4 regions of the Arthrobacter sp. NPDC080073 genome follow, and region 3 is predicted to be linked to each of the others. Evidence: riboswitches for the same ligand, from Rfam matches in the RefSeq annotation. Region 3 holds a riboswitch; each other region holds the start of a gene.
What was found. Region 3 has a riboswitch for thiamine pyrophosphate ahead of thiO (glycine oxidase ThiO). Riboswitches for the same ligand answer to the same signal wherever they lie in the genome.
Positions count from the first base shown of each region.

Region 1: linked by a shared signal. The riboswitch ahead of thiC (phosphomethylpyrimidine synthase ThiC) and the one ahead of thiO (glycine oxidase ThiO) in region 3 are both predicted to bind thiamine pyrophosphate.
Region 2: linked by a shared signal. The riboswitch ahead of thiD (bifunctional hydroxymethylpyrimidine kinase/phosphomethylpyrimidine kinase) and the one ahead of thiO (glycine oxidase ThiO) in region 3 are both predicted to bind thiamine pyrophosphate.
Region 4: linked by a shared signal. The riboswitch ahead of AB0O52_RS15265 (ECF transporter S component) and the one ahead of thiO (glycine oxidase ThiO) in region 3 are both predicted to bind thiamine pyrophosphate.

Region 1 is NZ_JBFBKR010000009.1:119,216-123,524, reverse strand. Features, by position in the region: gene AB0O52_RS12510 (alpha/beta hydrolase) at 1-723, shown strand, start outside; gene thiC (phosphomethylpyrimidine synthase ThiC) at 724-2,553, opposite strand; TPP riboswitch at 2,549-2,656, opposite strand; gene AB0O52_RS12500 (amidohydrolase family protein) at 2,750-3,871, shown strand; gene AB0O52_RS12495 (VOC family protein) at 3,922-4,309, shown strand, end outside.
Region 2 is NZ_JBFBKR010000009.1:26,075-30,383, forward strand. Features, by position in the region: gene rplU (50S ribosomal protein L21) at 1-106, opposite strand, end outside; gene thiD (bifunctional hydroxymethylpyrimidine kinase/phosphomethylpyrimidine kinase) at 527-2,047, opposite strand; TPP riboswitch at 2,039-2,135, opposite strand; gene AB0O52_RS12045 (Rne/Rng family ribonuclease) at 2,282-4,309, opposite strand, start outside.
Region 3 is NZ_JBFBKR010000002.1:126,510-130,818, reverse strand. Features, by position in the region: gene AB0O52_RS02820 (thiazole synthase) at 1-701, opposite strand, end outside; gene thiS (sulfur carrier protein ThiS) at 705-941, opposite strand; gene thiO (glycine oxidase ThiO) at 938-2,251, opposite strand; TPP riboswitch at 2,243-2,362, opposite strand; gene thiE (thiamine phosphate synthase) at 2,389-3,078, shown strand; gene AB0O52_RS02800 (RNB domain-containing ribonuclease) at 3,116-4,309, shown strand, end outside.
Region 4 is NZ_JBFBKR010000013.1:49,360-53,668, forward strand. Features, by position in the region: gene AB0O52_RS15235 (Na+/H+ antiporter subunit D) at 1-27, shown strand, start outside; gene AB0O52_RS15240 (Na+/H+ antiporter subunit E) at 24-590, shown strand; gene AB0O52_RS15245 (monovalent cation/H+ antiporter complex subunit F) at 587-865, shown strand; gene mnhG (monovalent cation/H(+) antiporter subunit G) at 855-1,256, shown strand; gene AB0O52_RS15255 (DUF4235 domain-containing protein) at 1,253-1,513, opposite strand; gene AB0O52_RS15260 (NUDIX domain-containing protein) at 1,565-2,311, opposite strand; TPP riboswitch at 2,503-2,639, shown strand; gene AB0O52_RS15265 (ECF transporter S component) at 2,714-3,343, shown strand; gene AB0O52_RS15270 (ABC transporter ATP-binding protein) at 3,343-4,309, shown strand, end outside.

The DNA.
Region 1 (4,309 bases), on a different contig from region 3:
CACGGAGCCGGTACATTCGGCGCTGCCGCTTGGCCGAAACAACACGGCATGGCGTTGAAGTACGACGCGCTGTTCCTGAAACGCCACGGTTTTGATGCGCAGGCCGAGCCCCTGGAATCCGACGTTGCCGCCGATGTGGACATTATCCTGGAGTGCCTTGGGGGACGGGAGCCTGCGTCATCCTCCGGCCCCGCGCGTGGAGGCCATGTCGTAGCGCACTCCCAAGGCGCGATTTCAGCCATGTTGGCCGCGGTGGAGCGGCCGGACCTGGTCCGGTCCCTCGTGCTGGTGGAACCTGCTTGTCTTTCATTGACGGCCGAGTTGCCCGCCACCGCGGCTTACCGGGCACTCATGGAGCCGCTGTACCGGATCCGGCACGAACTCAGCGATGACGATTACCAACGCGAATTCGTCCGCAGGGCGTTTTCCTCGGAGGCGGCCGTCCTCAGCACCCCGGAGGCCCGGCGTACCGCTCGGCGCCTGCGGCTCCAGGCTCCGCCGTGGGAAGCGCCGCTGCATATTGTGCCGGGGGTACCCACGCTTGTCCTGACCGGTGGTTGGGAACCCCTTTACGAAGAGATCGCCGGCTACTTGCAGGAAACCGGCGCCCTCCACCGCGTTGCGGCTGGAGGACACCGGCCTCATGACTCAGTCGAAGGAGACCGGATCATCCGTTCCTTCATCGCGGACGTCAGCCGCGCCGGATCAGTCCAGGCTTCCTGATCAGTTCAGGCTTCCTGACGTCGTTCCGGGCTTTCCTGCGGGAACCTCGAGCTCGGGCAAGTAGACCTTGCCGCCCGATGCCAGGAACTCCTCGCTCTTTTCGCGCATTCCGCTGTACATTTGCGCAATGGCGGCCTGGGAATCCGCGGAGCCGTACTCGTCGCGGATGTCCTGGCTGATGCGCATGGAGCAGAATTTCGGTCCGCACATGGAACAGAAATGCGCCGTTTTGGCCGGTTCTGCGGGGAGCGTCTCATCGTGGAACGATTCCGCGGTGACCGGATCCAATGACAGCGCGAACTGGTCACGCCAGCGGAACTCGAAGCGGGCCTTGGACAGGGCATCGTCGCGTTCGTGGGCGCCGGGGTGTCCCTTGGCAAGGTCAGCGGCGTGGGCGGCGATTTTGTACGTGATTACGCCGGTCTTGACGTCGTCCTTGTTCGGCAGGCCCAGGTGTTCCTTCGGGGTGACGTAGCAGAGCATCGCGGTTCCGTGGCGTGCGATCTCCGTGGCGCCAATGGCGGAGGTGATGTGGTCGTAGCCCGGAGCAATGTCGGTCACGAGCGGGCCGAGTGTGTAGAACGGGGCGCCGTCGCACAGCTCCTGCTGGCGCTCGACGTTCTCGCGGACGAGGTGGAACGGGATGTGCCCGGGGCCCTCGACCATGACCTGCACGTCGTACTTCCACGCCCGCTTCGTGAGCTCCGCGAGCGTGTCGAGCTCGGCGAACTGCGCGGCGTCGTTGGCGTCCGCCGTCGCTCCCGGGCGCAAGCCGTCGCCGAGGGAGAACGCGACGTCGTACTTGGCGAAGATTTCGCAGAGCTCGTCGAAGTGGGTGTACAGGAAGTTTTCTTCGTGGTGCGCCAGGCACCAGCCCGCCATGATGGAGCCGCCGCGGGAGACAATGCCCGTCACGCGGTTGGCGGTGAGCGGCACGTAGCGAAGCAACACGCCGGCGTGGATGGTCATGTAGTCCACACCCTGCTCGCACTGTTCAATGACGGTGTCGCGGAAGATCTCCCAGTTGAGCTTGTTGGCTTCACCGTTGACCTTCTCAAGGGCCTGGTAAATGGGCACGGTGCCGATCGGCACAGGGGAGTTGCGGATGATCCATTCGCGGGTGGTGTGGATGTCGTCACCCGTGGACAGGTCCATCACGGTGTCCGCGCCCCATTGCGTGGCCCACTGCAGCTTGTCCACTTCTTCGGCGATGGAGCTGGTGACCGCGGAGTTTCCGATGTTGGCGTTGATCTTCACGAGGAAGGCCTTGCCAATGATCATCGGTTCGGATTCGGGGTGGTTGATGTTGTTGGGAATGATGGCCCGGCCGGCGGCCACTTCGCTGCGGACCAGTTCAACATCGCAGTTCTCGCGAAGTGCCACGAACTGCATTTCGGGCGTCACGATCCCCTGCTTGGCATAGTGCATCTGCGTCACGGTCTTGCCGTCGACGGCGCGGCGGGGCACCGGCTGTGCGCCCTTCCACTCAGCGGAGGCGGCGCCGCGGCGCACGGCCGACTTGCCGTCGTCGAGCAGGTTCCGTTCGCGGCCGCTGTATGCCTCGGTGTCGCCGCGGGCCTCGATCCACTCGCTGCGGAACGGCTCGAGGCCCACCACCGGATCACTTCCCGGCCCTGCGGTGCGGTACACCTGGAAAGGCCCGTTGGCCTGGCCGTTGGGGGATGGTTCCAGGGCGATTTCCGTGACGGGGACCCGGATTCCCGTCTTCGTGTCTTCCAGGAACGCGAGGGAATGCGACTTGAGGGATTGGGTCACCTCTTGCGCCGATCCGTTTTGGGTAGGGCTCAGCTGTGTTTCTTTGGTGCTCAAAGGATTACTCACTTCCTTCGCCGGCATTACCCGGACAGGTTCAACGGTCGCAGGCTGCGTCAGCCCGATCTCAGCCCTTGCAAGGGCCCCCGTGTGGTCGTAGACGAAGCTACCACAGCTGTTGGTAACCGGGAGAGATGTGACCGAGGACGAATGTGACCGAGCCGGGAACGGCGTCGGAGTTTAAGGTGGAATCATGGCGGAAATCATCGAGTTCAGCGGCGCTGTCCTCACGGGACCGAAAGAAGAACGGCGCGGTCTCTGGTCGGTCGACGGACGGTTGACCTTTTTGCCGCCCGCCGCTGCGCCCGACGTCGTCCTGGACGGATGGGTGTTGCCCGGCCTGGTGGATGCGCATTGCCATGTGGGTCTGGGCAAGGGCGGAGCGGTGGACGATGAGACTGCCCGACTGCAGGCGGCGGCCGACCGGAACGCCGGGACCCTCTTGATCCGCGACGCCGGATCCGCAAGCGACACGCGCTGGCTGCAGCGCCGGACGGACATGCCCAGGATCATCCGCGCGGGCAGGCACATTGCCAGGCAACGCCGGTACATCCCCGGACTGGCCGAAGAAGTCGAGCCGGAGGACCTGGTGGAGGCGGTGCGCAAACAGGCGCGGTTCGGAGACGGCTGGGTCAAGATCGTAGGGGACTGGATCGACCGTTCCGCCGGGGATCTCGGCCCGTCTTTTCCGGCCGCCATCGTCAAGGACGCGATCTCGGCAGCACATGCCGAGGGAGCCAGGGTGACTGCCCATTGCTTCGCCGAAGGGACCATTGACGACATGCTCGACGCCGGCATCGACTGCATCGAGCACGCCACCGGCCTGTTGCCGCATCACATTCCCAGGCTCCTGGACCAGGGTGTGCCGATCGTCCCCACCCTCATCAACATTGCGACTTTTCCGGACATTGCGAAGCAGGCGGAAGCGAAGTTCCCGCGTTACGCCGCCCACATGACCAGGCTGTGGGAACGCAGGCATGAACGCGTCGGCGAGGCATTCGACGCCGGAGTGCGGGTGTACGCCGGAACCGACGCCGGAAGCGTCATCAAGCACGGCCGGATCGGCGAGGAAATCCTGGAACTGCACCGTGCAGGCCTTCCGACAGGCGCTGCCCTTGATGCCGCCTGCTGGTCCGCCCGCGAGTGGCTGGGTGCCGACGGCATCAGCGAAGGTGCCAGTGCCGACGTCGTGCTCTACCCGGAGGATCCCCGGGCGTCCCTTGAGGTGGTGCTGAATCCGCGATGCACCGTGCTGAGGGGCATATTTCAGGAAGTGGCGGGCATTAGGAATAAATTGAAGCTTCAAGTAATTTAGATGTATAGAGGTTGCCGAAGGGCGGCGCCACAATAAACCGGGAGTTTCACATGACCATCACATCCAGCCAGGATCTTCTTCCTGCCGAACTCACCATGGGTACCGTCATGCTCAAGGTGGGGGACATGAAGCTCATGGGCGACTACTACCAGCGGGCACTGGGGCTGGATGTCGTCGCCGAACAGGATGGCGGACTCTACTTCGGCAGGCTCGGCAAGCCGTTGGTGCACCTCGCGCCGGCCTCCGGGCTCCAGATCCCGGGTCGCGGGGAGGCTGGGCTCTTCCACACAGCCTTGCTCTTCGAAGACCAATCCTCGCTCGCCGCAACTGTTGCCTCCGCCGCGCAGTACGAACCCCACGCCTTTGTCGGCAGTGCGGACCACTTGGTCAGCGAGGCCTTCTACTTCACCGACCCCGAGGGCAACGGCATCGAGCTCT
Region 2 (4,309 bases), on a different contig from region 3:
GCTCAAGGGTGCTGCCGGCTCCACCGGGGACGCGGTTCAGGGTTACGTAGTCTCCAACGGAAACCTTTTCTTGGCGGCCGCCTGCGCGGACAATCGCGTACACCACTTGGGCACTCACTTCTCTCGACGTTTATTACTAAATTTGCGTGCGGAACCCCGATCCGAAAACGGGCCTGGTTCACGCTGTGCCTCAACGCCGTGGACTCCGGTAGGGAATCCATGAGTCATCCCTCGAATAGTTCCAAATGAAAGGTCAGTTCCAAATGAACGGTTTCTGGGGGCATAACCCAAGTGTTGGCGTAAGCACCGAAGATCTAGATTACGCTAGTTTCGCCTTCGGCTGCAAATGAGGCCAGGTCCGGAGGCTGCCACGTGATGGCTGCCACAGACTGGCTATGCCGCCATCCGGTACCGTGCCCGTCCACCTTACCCTGCCGGGCGGGAAAAGCCCGGATCCCCACTCCGACACGCTGCAGCGCCCTCCGGCACAGGCCTTGTTCCCATCCTTCCGCGACAGGAACCGGGTTCAGCCGTGCAACCTTGGAGCATCGAAGAACGCCGTTTCATAACGGCAGGACTGGGTGAATGCCTCCATCATCGCGGTGCGCTCCGCAGGCGTTGCTGCCTGCGCGGCGGCATCCGTGATGTCGATCGCCTTGCGGGTGGCCTCGGCAAACGCCTCGTCCGCGTAGGTGCGCAGCCAGTCCGCGTAAGGGTGCTCCTCCGACGCTCCCGCCTGCCTGTAACCATGGTGGAGCTGCTGGCCCACTTCGGCGTACAACCAGTAGCAGGGAAGGATGGCAGCCAGCAGGACGGCATAGCTGCCCGACGCCGATGCCGCCAGCAAGTGGTCGACATAGGCCTTGGTGACCGGGCCTAACCCTCCACCTACCTGGCGTCCGCTGAGCCAATTCCGATGCAGCTCGGACTCGACTTCAAGGCACATTTGCGAGCCGCGGGCCCAGAACAGCTGTTCGCTTTCGCTTGGAGCGAGGGCGCTTGCCCGCGCCAGGACACGGGAATAGCCGTTGAGATAGATGGCATCCTGCGACAGGTAATAGCGGAACTGCGCTTCGCTGAGCCCGCCGGACTGCAAGTGCCGTATGAAGTCCAGGCCATAAATGGCCGCGAGTTCCGTTTGGGCGGCTTCCCACATCCGGACGGCAAAATCCCCCGGTTGAAGGGAATGCCGGAGCCCGTGGAAATGATGGATCGGCCCGTTGCCCTTCCCCACCTCCAGCACCCCGGACTGGGTCAGCGCCTCCTGAAGCCACGGCTTGACCACACGCAGGGCGGACTCCCATTCGCCGGTCCGCGCCTTGGCCGTCGCCATCGCCGACGACAGGGAACACCCCGTGCCGTGGCTATTGCGGGTCTCCACCCGTTGGCCGGCGAATTCCACCACGTCCTGGCTCAGGACTCCCCCGGTGTTGACGAGGGCGTCGGGGCAGCCCGCTCCCTGCAGATGGCCGCCCTTCACCAGGACGGTGTTCCCACAGGCGGCAGCCAGGCGTTTGCCTTGCTCCAATGCCGATGCCCAGTCAGTGGCCTCAGGTTCGCCTAGCAGCATGGCCAGTTCCGGAAGGTTGGGGGTCACCAAGTCAGCCAGGGGCAGAAGTTCCAGCAGTGCGGCTTCAGCGGACTCCGCCAGGAGCCGGTCGCCGCTGGTGGCGATCATCACCGGGTCCAGCACGACGACGGCGGGACGGGCCTCCCCGAGCCAGCGGCGGACCTCGTGGATGACCGCCGCATCCCCGAGCATGCCGATCTTGACGGCATCAACGGTGATGTCGTCGCTAATGGCGTCCAGCTGCTGGCGCAGGAACTCCACGGGTGGAACATGGACAGCAGTGACTCCCTGGGTGTTTTGTACGGTGAGCGCCGTGATGACGGCCATGCCGTAGCCGCCGTTGGCCGCGATGCTCTTGAGGTCTGCCTGGATCCCGGCGCCACCTGAAGGATCCGAGCCGGCAATGCTCAGGACCCTGGGGATAGGGCGCTGGACGGCCTTGAGCGGGTAGACGGCTGATTGCGCCGGAACAGTCATGCGAGACATCCCTTCGCCGGTGCTAACCGGACAGGTTCAACGGGTCTGGTCTCAGCCGGCTTGGTGCGCGGCACCCCGTGTCAGTCCCCAAGCTTAACCCGGATCACGCCCCGCCCGCTGAAACCGCCCTTTGCAACCGCTGCAGGGAGGTCCGGTCGCTTGGCCTGCAACGCAGAAGCCCCGGCGGTTTCCACTGGAGCGGGAACAGCCGGGGCTTCGGACAGGGTATTGCGCTTAGAGTTCGGACTTGGGCACGCCGACTCCGAGGATGATCGGTTCCGCTGCCGCCGTCGGCTTGGCCGGAGCGGCGTCCGCCGCCTTTGCCTCGTGCGCGGCCCCGCCGGAGGCGGCCGCGGCGACCTCGTGGTGCTCCACGTTGGTGGCGTTGGCGGCACCCTGGGCCCGGCTGGCACTACGGTTGCGGCGGCCTCGGCGTCCACGCGGACCCGTCTCCGGGGATTCTACGGGTGCAGCGGCAGCCGGGGCCGCTGCGGGCGCTTCCTTGGTTTCTGTCGCGGTCGCCGCGGTGTCCGGAGCTTCTCCCAGGCCAGCGAACGCCTGTGCCAACAGATCCAGGCTCATGGCAGGCGCCCCACTCGCCGGTTCCTCTTCGTGGTGGACGAAGGGCAACGCCACTTCCTCGCCGCCGAACCGCAGCACAGGCGTCGAACGTTCCTCGCCACCCGATGCAGCGGCGGGAGCCTGGACCGGGGCCGCAGGGGCCTGGACCGGGGTCGCTTCCGCTACGTGCCCGTCGGCGAGCAATTCGGCCGCATGGTGGAGCTCGTCGTCGTGCAAGTGGGCAGCGTGGGCGGCAGCCGCAATGGTGGCAAGGGCGGCGCGGGTGGCTGCCTTGCGATTCGGGTCAGTGGATTCCACGGAGTGGACCTGCACAGGAGGGGTCATCGGGAGCTCAGTAGTCCCCTGCCCCGTGCCCCTGCCGCGGCGGCGCTTGCGCTGTTCCGGGCGGACGGCCGGCTGTGACTCCGTACGCGGGTGGTGGTGTTCGGCGGCCACCACGTTGGCCCGACGGTGCTCCACCGGCTCGTCGTGCGTGACGATTCCGCGCCCTCCGCACGTTTCGCACTGCTCGCCGAAGACCTCTAGCAGGCCGGTGCCCATGCGCTTGCGGGTCATCTGGACCAATCCGAGCGACGTCACTTCGGCGACCTGGTGCTTGGTGCGGTCCCGGCCGAGGCACTCGACCAGCCGGCGCAGCACGAGATCGCGGTTGGATTCCAGGACCATGTCGATGAAGTCGATGACGATGATTCCGCCGATGTCGCGCAAGCGCAGCTGGCGGACCACTTCCTCGGCAGCCTCGAGGTTGTTCTTGGTGACGGTTTCCTCGAGGTTGCCACCGCTGCCGGTGAACTTCCCGGTGTTGACGTCAACAACCGTCATGGCCTCGGTACGGTCGATCACGAGCGAACCACCGGAGGGCAGGAAGACCTTGCGCTCCAAGGCTTTGTGGATCTGTTCGTCCACGCGCCAGGCCGAGAAGATGTCCTGATCCGAGGTCCACTTTTCGAGGCGTCCCACCAGGTCCGGCGCCACGTAGGTGACGTAGGCCTCGATGGTGTCCCAGGCTTCGTCGCCGGAGACGATGAGCTTGGAGAAGTCCTCGTTGAAGACGTCGCGGACAACCTTGATGGTGAGGTCCGGTTCGCCGTACAGCAGTTCCGGGGCCAGGATCTTGGTGGATGTGGACTGGCTTTCGATGCCTTCCCACTGGGCCCGCAAACGGTTGATATCGTGCGTCAGCTCTTCCTCGGAAGCGCCCTCGGCGGCGGTGCGGACAATGACGCCCGCGTTCTCCGGGAGGCGATCCTTGAGGATCTTCTTCAGGCGGTTGCGCTCCACGTCGGGCAGCTTGCGGGAAATACCGGTCATTGAACCGCCGGGCACGTACACAAGGTAGCGGCCGGGCAGCGAAATCTGGCTCGTCAGGCGTGCGCCCTTGTGGCCCACGGGGTCCTTGGTGACCTGGACCAGCACGGAATCGCCGGACTTCAGGGCGTTTTCGATGCGGCGCGGCTTGCCTTCCAAAGTGACGGCATCCCAATTGACTTCACCGGCGTACAGCACGGCATTGCGGCCGCGTCCGATGTCGACGAACGCGGCTTCCATCGACGGCAGCACGTTCTGGACCTTGCCCAGGTACACGTTGCCGATCAGGGAATCCTGCTGTGTCTTAGACACGAAGTGCTCCGCGAGGACGCCGTCTTCCAGGACGCCGATCTGGATCCTGTCGTCGCGCTG
Region 3 (4,309 bases):
TTGAAGGCCTCGCCCATCTGCACCGGGTTCTGCGCACGGGTCACTGCGGTGGCCAGAAGCACGGCGTCGCAGCCGAGCTCCATGGCGAGTACGGCGTCGGACGCGGTGCCGATGCCGGCGTCGAGCACTACCGGCACCGAAGCGCGGGACACAATCAGCTCGATGTTGTGCGGATTCAGGATGCCCAGGCCGGTGCCGATAGGCGCACCCAAGGGCATCACCGCAGTCGCTCCAAGGTTTTCCAGGCGAAGCGCCAGCACTGGGTCGTCGTTGGTGTAGGCGAAGACCTTGAAGCCGCGGTCGACGAGTTTCTCTGTTGCATCCACGAGCTCCACGGCATCAGGCAGTAGGGTCTGTTCGTCGGCAATGACCTCGAGCTTCACCCAATCCGTTTCCAAGGCCTCCCGGGCAAGCTCGGCTGTCATGACAGCGTCCTTGGCAGTGAAACAGCCGGCGGTGTTGGGCAGGACACGGATGCCGTGGTCAACGAGCAACTGGAACAGCGAACCTGTTTCCGTCGGGGAGTACCTCCGCATGGCAACGGTGGTGAGTTCGGTGCCGGAAGCCAGCAAGGCTGCCCCCAGCCCGTCCAGGCTCGGGGCTCCGCCGGTCCCCATGATGAGGCGCGAGCCGAACTCGACACCGTCGATCATCAGGGGATCGGTTCGGGTGCTTGCTGCTTGGGTGCTTGCTGTGGTCATCGTTCAGCCTCCTTGTACTGCGGTAACGATTTCGAGTTCGTCGCCCTCTTCGAGCGCGGTGGCAGCCCACTGGCTGCGCGGCACCACTTCGGAATTGCGTGCGACGGCGACGCCGATCTTGCGTCCGTCGGCCGCCTGGCCGCTGGGGTCCACGGCCCGTCCGGTGATGTGGCTGACGAGGGTGGTGACCGAAGCGTCGTCACTCAGTGTGTGGTCTGCGCCGTTTAATTTGATGTTCATGCGGGGTCCTTCGGGAGGGGATTAGAGGTATCGGAGGATGGGCGGGCTGTTGAGGCCCGTGCCGCTGCAAGCGGGCGGGAGAAGCGGTCCGGGCGGAATTTGTTCCACCGGGGATCGACGGTGCCGTCCATGAGTCCGACGCAGATTTTCGCCGCTGCCGGGGTGAGGAGCACGCCATGGCGGAAGAAGCCGCTGGCTACGATGAGGCCGTGCACGGCCGTGTCCCCGCCGCCCTCAGTGCCGACCCTGCCCAGCAGCGGCGCATTGTCCGGAGTGCCCGGACGCGCACGGGCAGTTGCTTCCAGGAGTTCCAGTTCGGCCACGGCCGGGACAAGTACCTGGGCGTCGCGGAGCAACTGGTACACGCCGCCGGCTGACACCGGGTTGGCCGTTCCTCCGGACTCCGACAAGCCGTCTTCGCGTTGCGTCGCGCCGATCACCACGGACCCGTCGTCTCGGGGGACGATGTAGACGGGCACTCCGCGCACCATCCCACGGACCGTGGCCGTGACAAGGGGTTGCAGGTGCTCCGGGACGCGCAGCCGAAGAATGTCGCCGTACACCGGACGCAACGGGAGCGACAATCCATCCGGCAGGCCGTTCAAGCGCGCGGCATCAAGTCCGTTGGCTACCACCGTTTCGGTGGCGTGCACTTCGATGCCTGAGCCGAGCACAACCCCGACGACGCGCCCGTCCTCCCACAGGAGGCCGGCCGCGGTGTCCCTGACCGCAAAACCGCCCTCGGCCCCTGCAATCCAGCTGGAATCGCCGGGCCGGTGGTCTGCAAGCGCGCCTAGAATCGCAGCCGAAAGCCGGCGCGGATCCACTTGGTGGTCGCCCGGGATGTCGAAGGCACAGGAAATCTGCGGGCTCAACAGCGGCTCACGCTCCCGGGCTTCGCGCAGCGGCACGGATTCCACCACCAGGCCGTTGGCCAGCTGGACATCCCGGAGGTCGGCGAGCGCCCGGCGGTCCGCAGCGTCCGCACCGACGGCGAGGGTCGGCGTCGTACGGTAACCCGTGGTGCGTCCGGTGCGTGAGCCGGTCACATTGCGTTCGAAGTCCGGCCACAATGCCGACGATTCGAGCATGAGCTCCAGGAGGTCCTCTTCCTGGTAATGCAGTTCGCTGACGGGCGCCAACATGCCCGCCGCCGCGAAGGTGCCGCCGCTCGCCGGTACAGGATCGATCAGGACCACCGAACGGCCGGCCCGGCGGGCTTCCCACGCGATGCCGAGGCCAATGACACCGCCCCCGATCACCGCCACATCCGCATGCAGGGGTCGGTGCTGGGTGCTTACTTCGTCCATGGAGTCCTTCCCTACGCCGGTACTAGCCGGATCAGGTCAAGCGGTCGGCGCTGAAGCCCTCTCAGCCGCGCGGCGATTGTGACTGCCGCCGCGGCTCCCGCGGTACCAGCCCAGTTTAGAGGAACTACTCTGTTTCCATGACCCCGCACGATGTCCACACCACCGCCCGCCTGTACCTCTGCACCGACGCCCGGAAGCAACAGGGGGATTTTGAGCAGTTTGTCGATGCCGCATTCGAGGGCGGCGTGGACATCATCCAACTGCGTGACAAGACGATTGAAGCGGCCGAGGAACTGGAGCTCCTGGAGACACTGCGCTCCGTGGCTCACCGTCACGGCCGTCTCTGGGCAGTCAACGACCGCGCGGACGTGGCGTCCCTCTCCAACGCACCGGTGTTCCATATCGGCCAAAAGGACATTCCGCTGCGCTCGGCCCGCAAGCTGCTCCACGACCGCACCATCATCGGCCTCTCCACGCACACGCCGGATCAGATTGACGCAGCCGTCGCGGCGTCGCCTGGCCGCAGCGGCCTGGACTACTTCTGCGTCGGACCCGTGTGGGCCACGCCCACCAAGCCGGGACGTTCCGCCGTCGGGCTCGATCTGGTGAAGTACGCCGCCAACGCGGTGAAGCAGGCAGACGAAGAGACCGTCGGCGGGGTTATGCTCCCCTGGTTTGCGATCGGCGGCATCGATCTCAGCAACGTGGAAGAGGTCGTTCGGGCCGGCGCGAGCCGCATCGTGGTGGTCCGCGCCATCACTGAGGCGGAGGATCCGACGTCGGCAGCCCGGGCACTCCTGGCTGCCTTGGACGCAGCGGCGGCCTAGCGAGACTCCGGAAGATTTTGGAGTTACCCTGACTTTCGTGTCACATCAGCGGTTAGCCCCGAATGTCAGTGAAACGTCGAACCGGCTCGCGGAAGCGCTGGCGGCGCTTCGGACTGAACTCGAGCTGCCCGCAGGTTATCCCGCTGAAGCGCTGCGGGACGCCGAAGCCGCTGTTTCCGGACACACCCTGCCGGCCCAGGACTGCACGGACGTCCCGTTCATCACGATCGACCCCGTCTCTTCCACGGATCTCGACCAGGCCCTCTTCATTGACCGGTCCGGTGATGGTTACAGGGTTCTCTACGCCATCTCCGATGTGCCCTCCTTTGTGCCACCGGGAGGCGCGCTCGACGCCGAGACCCGCCGCCGCGGGCAAACGTACTATGCCCCTGACGGCCGCATACCGCTGCACCCCGAGATCATCAGCGAGCATGCCGGGAGCTTGCTGGCCGGCCAGACGTGCGGCGCGTTCGTGTGGGACTTCGAACTCGATGCCGAGGCGGAGTTCCGCACCGTCTCCGTGCGTCGGGCGAGCATACGAAGCCGCGCCAAGCTCGACTACAAGGGCGTGCAGCGGGCGATCGATTCCGGAACGGCTGATCCCGTCCTGCAGCTGCTCAAGGAAGTCGGGCTCAAGCGGGTGGAACTCGAACGCCGCCGTGGCGGGGCCAGCCTGAACATGCCCGAGCAGGAAATCGTCCAACTGCCCGACGGCGAGGGGTACAGGATCGTCGCCGCTCCCTCGCTGCCGGTGGAGGATTGGAACGCCCAGATTTCGCTCATGACCGGGATGGCCGCCGCCCAGTTGATGCTCGACGGCAAGGTGGGAATCCTGCGTACCATGCCCGCCCCCGACGAGCGCTCGCTGCTCCATTTCAAACGGCAAGCGGGGGCACTCGGGAAGCCCTGGACCGAGGGGACCAGCTATGGCGAGTACCTGCGGACCCTCGACGCAAAGGACCCCCGGCAACTCGCCATCCTCCATTCAGCGGGGCTGCTTTTCCGTGGTGCCGGGTACACGCCTTTCGACGGCGAGGTGCCCGGAAGCGTCATGCAGTCAGCCATCGGGGCTCCGTATGCCCACACCACCGCGCCATTGCGCCGGCTTGTCGATCGTTTCGTGCTGGTCATCTGCGAAGCGTTGAGCAATGGAACAGAGATCCCTGCATGGGCCCGGCATGCTTTGCCGAGCCTGCCCGAGATCATGGCGTCATCCGACCAGCTTGCCGCC
Region 4 (4,309 bases), on a different contig from region 3:
ACTCCTGTGCAGGGAGGCGGCAAGTGAGCCGCAAGCGGATTTCGTTCCGCACCGAGTTGCCCCTGCTCGTCTGGCTGGTGGTTGTCTGGGGTGCGCTCTGGCGGGATTTCAGCCCGGGCAACCTGGTGTTCGGTGCGCTGATCGCGGTGGTGGTAGCCAGGATCTTCTACTTGCCTCCCGTAGAGCTCAGCGGACGATTCAACGTGCTGCGCGCCATTCCCTTCGCCGTGGTGTTCCTTGGCAAAGTGGTGGCCGCGAGCTTCCAGGTCATGTACTTGGCGGTCTTCCGAGGGCCTTCGGTAACCAACGCCGTGGTCGCGGTTCCCCTGCGTAGCCGTTCCGACCTCATGGTGACCGCCACCGGGCACGTGATTTCGCTGATTCCGGGTTCTTTGGTGGTGGAGGTGGACCGTTCCACGTCCACGCTCTACATCCACGGGCTCAATGTCCGCAACGATGCGGACACCGCCAAGCTGCGCAAGGAAGTCCAGGATACGGAGGCCTCGCTGATCCGGATCATGGGTACCCGCGCGGAAATGGACGCACTCCAGGCCGAAGGCAGGCCTGCAACGAGGGGAGCTGGTTCGTGAAAGACATCGTGCTCATCGTTACGGCGGTGATTCTCAGCCTCGCGGCGGCAGGCGCGATCTACAGGATCGCCGTCGGGCCTTCCTTGCTGGACCGAGTGCTCGCCTCAGACGTGCTGCTCGCCATACTGGGCGCCGCGTTGGCCATCGACATGGCGGTCAACAGGCACCTCAACAACCTCGTGCTGCTCGTCGCACTGACGCTGATCGGGTTCGTTGGCTCGGTGACGGTGGCCCGCTTCGTGGCCGATCGGAGAGGACAGGTCAATGACTCCTAATGCCACGGGAGTTGATGGCGTCATCGATGCCGTTACTGCGGTCCTGCTGATAGCGGGAGCGCTGATGTCATTGGGGGCAGCAATCGGGCTGTTGCGTTTCCCGGACCTGATGAGCCGCATGCACGCAGCTACCAAGCCGCAAGTGCTGGGGTTGTTCCTCGTCTTGGCGGCCATCGGGCTGCAGATGCGCGAATGGTGGGTATGGCCGATCCTTGCCGTCGCCTGGATTTTCCAATTGCTGACAGTGCCCGTGTCCGCACACATGGTGGGCCGCGCTGGCTACCGCACCAAGCACCTCCACCCCGAGTTGCTCAGCATCGACGAACTCGAGGCCGTGGTGCTGCGGGCTGCCGGTCAACGGGCCGCGGAGGAGGCTCAAGAAGAGTCCTAGACGATGTCCTGCGTCTTCGAGAAGCGCGAGATGGCGCGCTGGGTACTGCGGCTCGCGAAAACCTGGATGACGGCGCTGACAGTCGCCGAAATCAGGGCGAAGGTCAGAGCCGAGCGCAGGCTTGCCTCCATGTCATCGTGACCCTTGGGAGGCTTCTTGCCTGTGGACTTTTCCCACAACGCATTGACGAGCTTGGTGCCGACAAAGCCTGCACCGATGCTCACGCCAGTGCCGAACAGTTTGATGAGGAGGTTCATTCCGGGACTCCTTGCGGGACGAAACAGGACTGTCCCCAGCCTAACCCCACTTCAGGGCAGTTCCGGAGCAACGGATGGCGCTTGGCGCCTCAGCCGGAAGAACTCCTCCAGGGCTCCTGGCTTCGGGCGGACGGGCACGATGTCACGGTCCTCCGCCAGTATCGCTTCCACCGTGCCGAGGGCGAGGAGCTCATCCAGCAACGCCAGCGTGGGCGGCATAAGTTTGAGGGTTCCGGTGGCTTCGGCGTCCAGGATTCCGCGGACCGGCATCCACAAGGACGATGACGCTTCCGTGGTTTGGTGCTTTGGGCCGGCACCGGAAAGCGGGCAGGCAAGGTAGAAGTACGTGTCGAAGCGCTTGGGTTGGTCTGCCGGGGTGACCCAGTTGGCCCACGGGCGGAGGGTGCCGGCGTCGAGCTTCAGCCCGGCCTCTTCAAACACCTCGCGCTGCGCGGCCGCCAGCACCCGGCCGGCGTTGAACCGGGCGGTAGAAGGCTCGACGGCTATGCTGCTCCGGTGCCATGCCGAGGCGTGCCGCTCGGCCACGTCGTCCGCGAAGTCCCAGCCGGAGCTGTCCGCCTGGTCCACTCGTCCCCCGGGAAAGACGACCATGCCGGCGGCGAAATCCATCGTGGTCACCCGGTGCTGGACGAACACTTCCAGCACGCGCCCGGCATCCGCGGGTATCTCCGGGCCTGCCGAAACTGCGTGGCCGGGGGTCTCGCGGACCAGGATCACGCTCGCGGCGAGCCTTGGTTCGGCCACCGTGGTGCTGTTCACTTCGCTAATGACTGCCAAGACCGCTCCTTTGCCCGCGCTGCGTCACATTCTGCTGGATCATTCTCCCAGTTTCTGCGGCCGCCCGCGCCATTCCGGGCCGGCCTGCGCCCACCCGGCGAGTGATCCAGCAGAATCCGTCGTTACTCGTTCCGGCACAGCGCCCGCAACCCCGTCAAGGTGTAAACTGAACCACGCCCAAAAGGGTGGATTGATAACGACAGGGGAGCGCCGCCGTCGGGCCCGCAGCAATGCGGCACGGAGGACGGGCGCTGAGAGTGCGGACAGCCGCAGACCCTCGAACCTGATCCGGCTAGTACCGGCGCAAGGGAGTCGAGTTCTCATAGTGTCCGGACCGGCGTGGCGGAAACCGCCCGCAGGCAACCGGAAACACTTTCCCCTCCTGTTCCTCAGGAGGACAAAATGACTGGTATTTCTGCAAGGCCGGGCCTCACCAAGCCTGGTTACAATTGGCGCGTCGTGGACATCGTCGTGGCGGCACTGATCTCGATCGCCGGTGGCGTGATCTTCTGGGCGTGGGACCAGATGGCTCTGGTTGCCACGCCTATGTCCGCGGGCTACCCTCCGCTGAGCGGCCTGATCGCCGGCGGTTGGATGATTCCGGCAGTGCTGGGCATGCTCATTGTCCGCAAGCCCGGTGCGGCGATTTTCTGCGAGACCGTTGCCGCCACCAGTGAACTCATCATGGGTTCGCAGTACGGCACCACGGTCCTGATCTCGGGCCTGCTCCAGGGTCTCGGCGCGGAACTCATCTTCCTAGCCTTCATGTACAAGAAGTTCAACCTACCGGTGTCGCTGCTGGCCGGTGCCGGTGCGGGCCTCTTCTGCGGTCTGAACGACTCCTTCCTGCCGTGGGGCTGGAACATCGCCTACGAACCCGGCGACAAGCTCGCGTACATCGTGTTCTGCACGATCTCCGGTGCCGTCATCGCCGGTGCCCTGGCCTGGATCGCGACCCGCGGCCTGGCCAAGACCGGTGTCCTGAGCGCGTTCGCGTCCCGCAAGGCCGCCTCGGAGCCTGTCTTTTCCTGATGCCCAGTCCTGATTCCGGCACCTCCGCTGTGGTGCGACCTGCCGCCATTTCCGCGCAAGGGTGGGGCTGGCGGCACGCTGGCCGCACCACGCAGGCCATCCACGCCTTGGACCTGGACATCCGCCCAGGCGAGCGCGTGCTCCTGCTTGGCCCCTCGGGCGCAGGCAAGTCGACGCTCCTGCATGCCCTCGCGGGCGTGCTGGGCGAGGAAGGTGACGACGCCGATGAGACCGGCTCGTTGCTGGTGGACGGCGTTTCGCCGAAGGCCCGGCGGGGCCGTGCCGGACTCATGCAGCAGGATCCCGAAACCCAGGTGGTGCTTTCCCGGCTGGGCGACGACGTCGCGTTCGGCGCCGAGAACCTTTGCGTGCCGCGGGAAGAGATCTGGAAGCGGGTCCATGAAGCGCTCGACGACGTCGGGCTGCGGAATAGTGCCAGCGGCAACTTTGCGCCCGACCACCCGACGTCGGCCCTCTCGGGCGGACAGAAACAGCGCCTTGCCCTGGCCGGAATCCTGGCGATGCGCCCTGGCCTGATCCTCCTGGACGAGCCGACCGCCAACCTGGACCCGGCCGGCGTGCTGGAAGTCCGCGATGCCGTGGGCCGTTGCCTGGACAAGACAGGCGCCACGTTGGTGGTGGTGGAGCACCGGGTCTCGGTCTGGAAAGACCTCGTGGACCGGATCGTGGTCCTCCAGCCGGGCAGCTCGTCCTCCGAGGGAGCGTCCACGCCGGGCATGCTCCTGGACGGCGATCCGGACACCGTTCTGGCGCAAGCAAGGGACATGCTCACTGCTGCGGGCGTCTGGGTGCCCGGGTACGTTCCGGCCACCCGGCCACGTTCCGGAACAGCAGCCGGTTCGGGAAGAGCCGCAGGCTCCGGAACAACCGCAGGCTCCGGGGCGGGGAGCGCGGGAGAGCTGCTGCTCGCCACCCAGGAGCTCGCGGTATCACGCGAACGGCCGC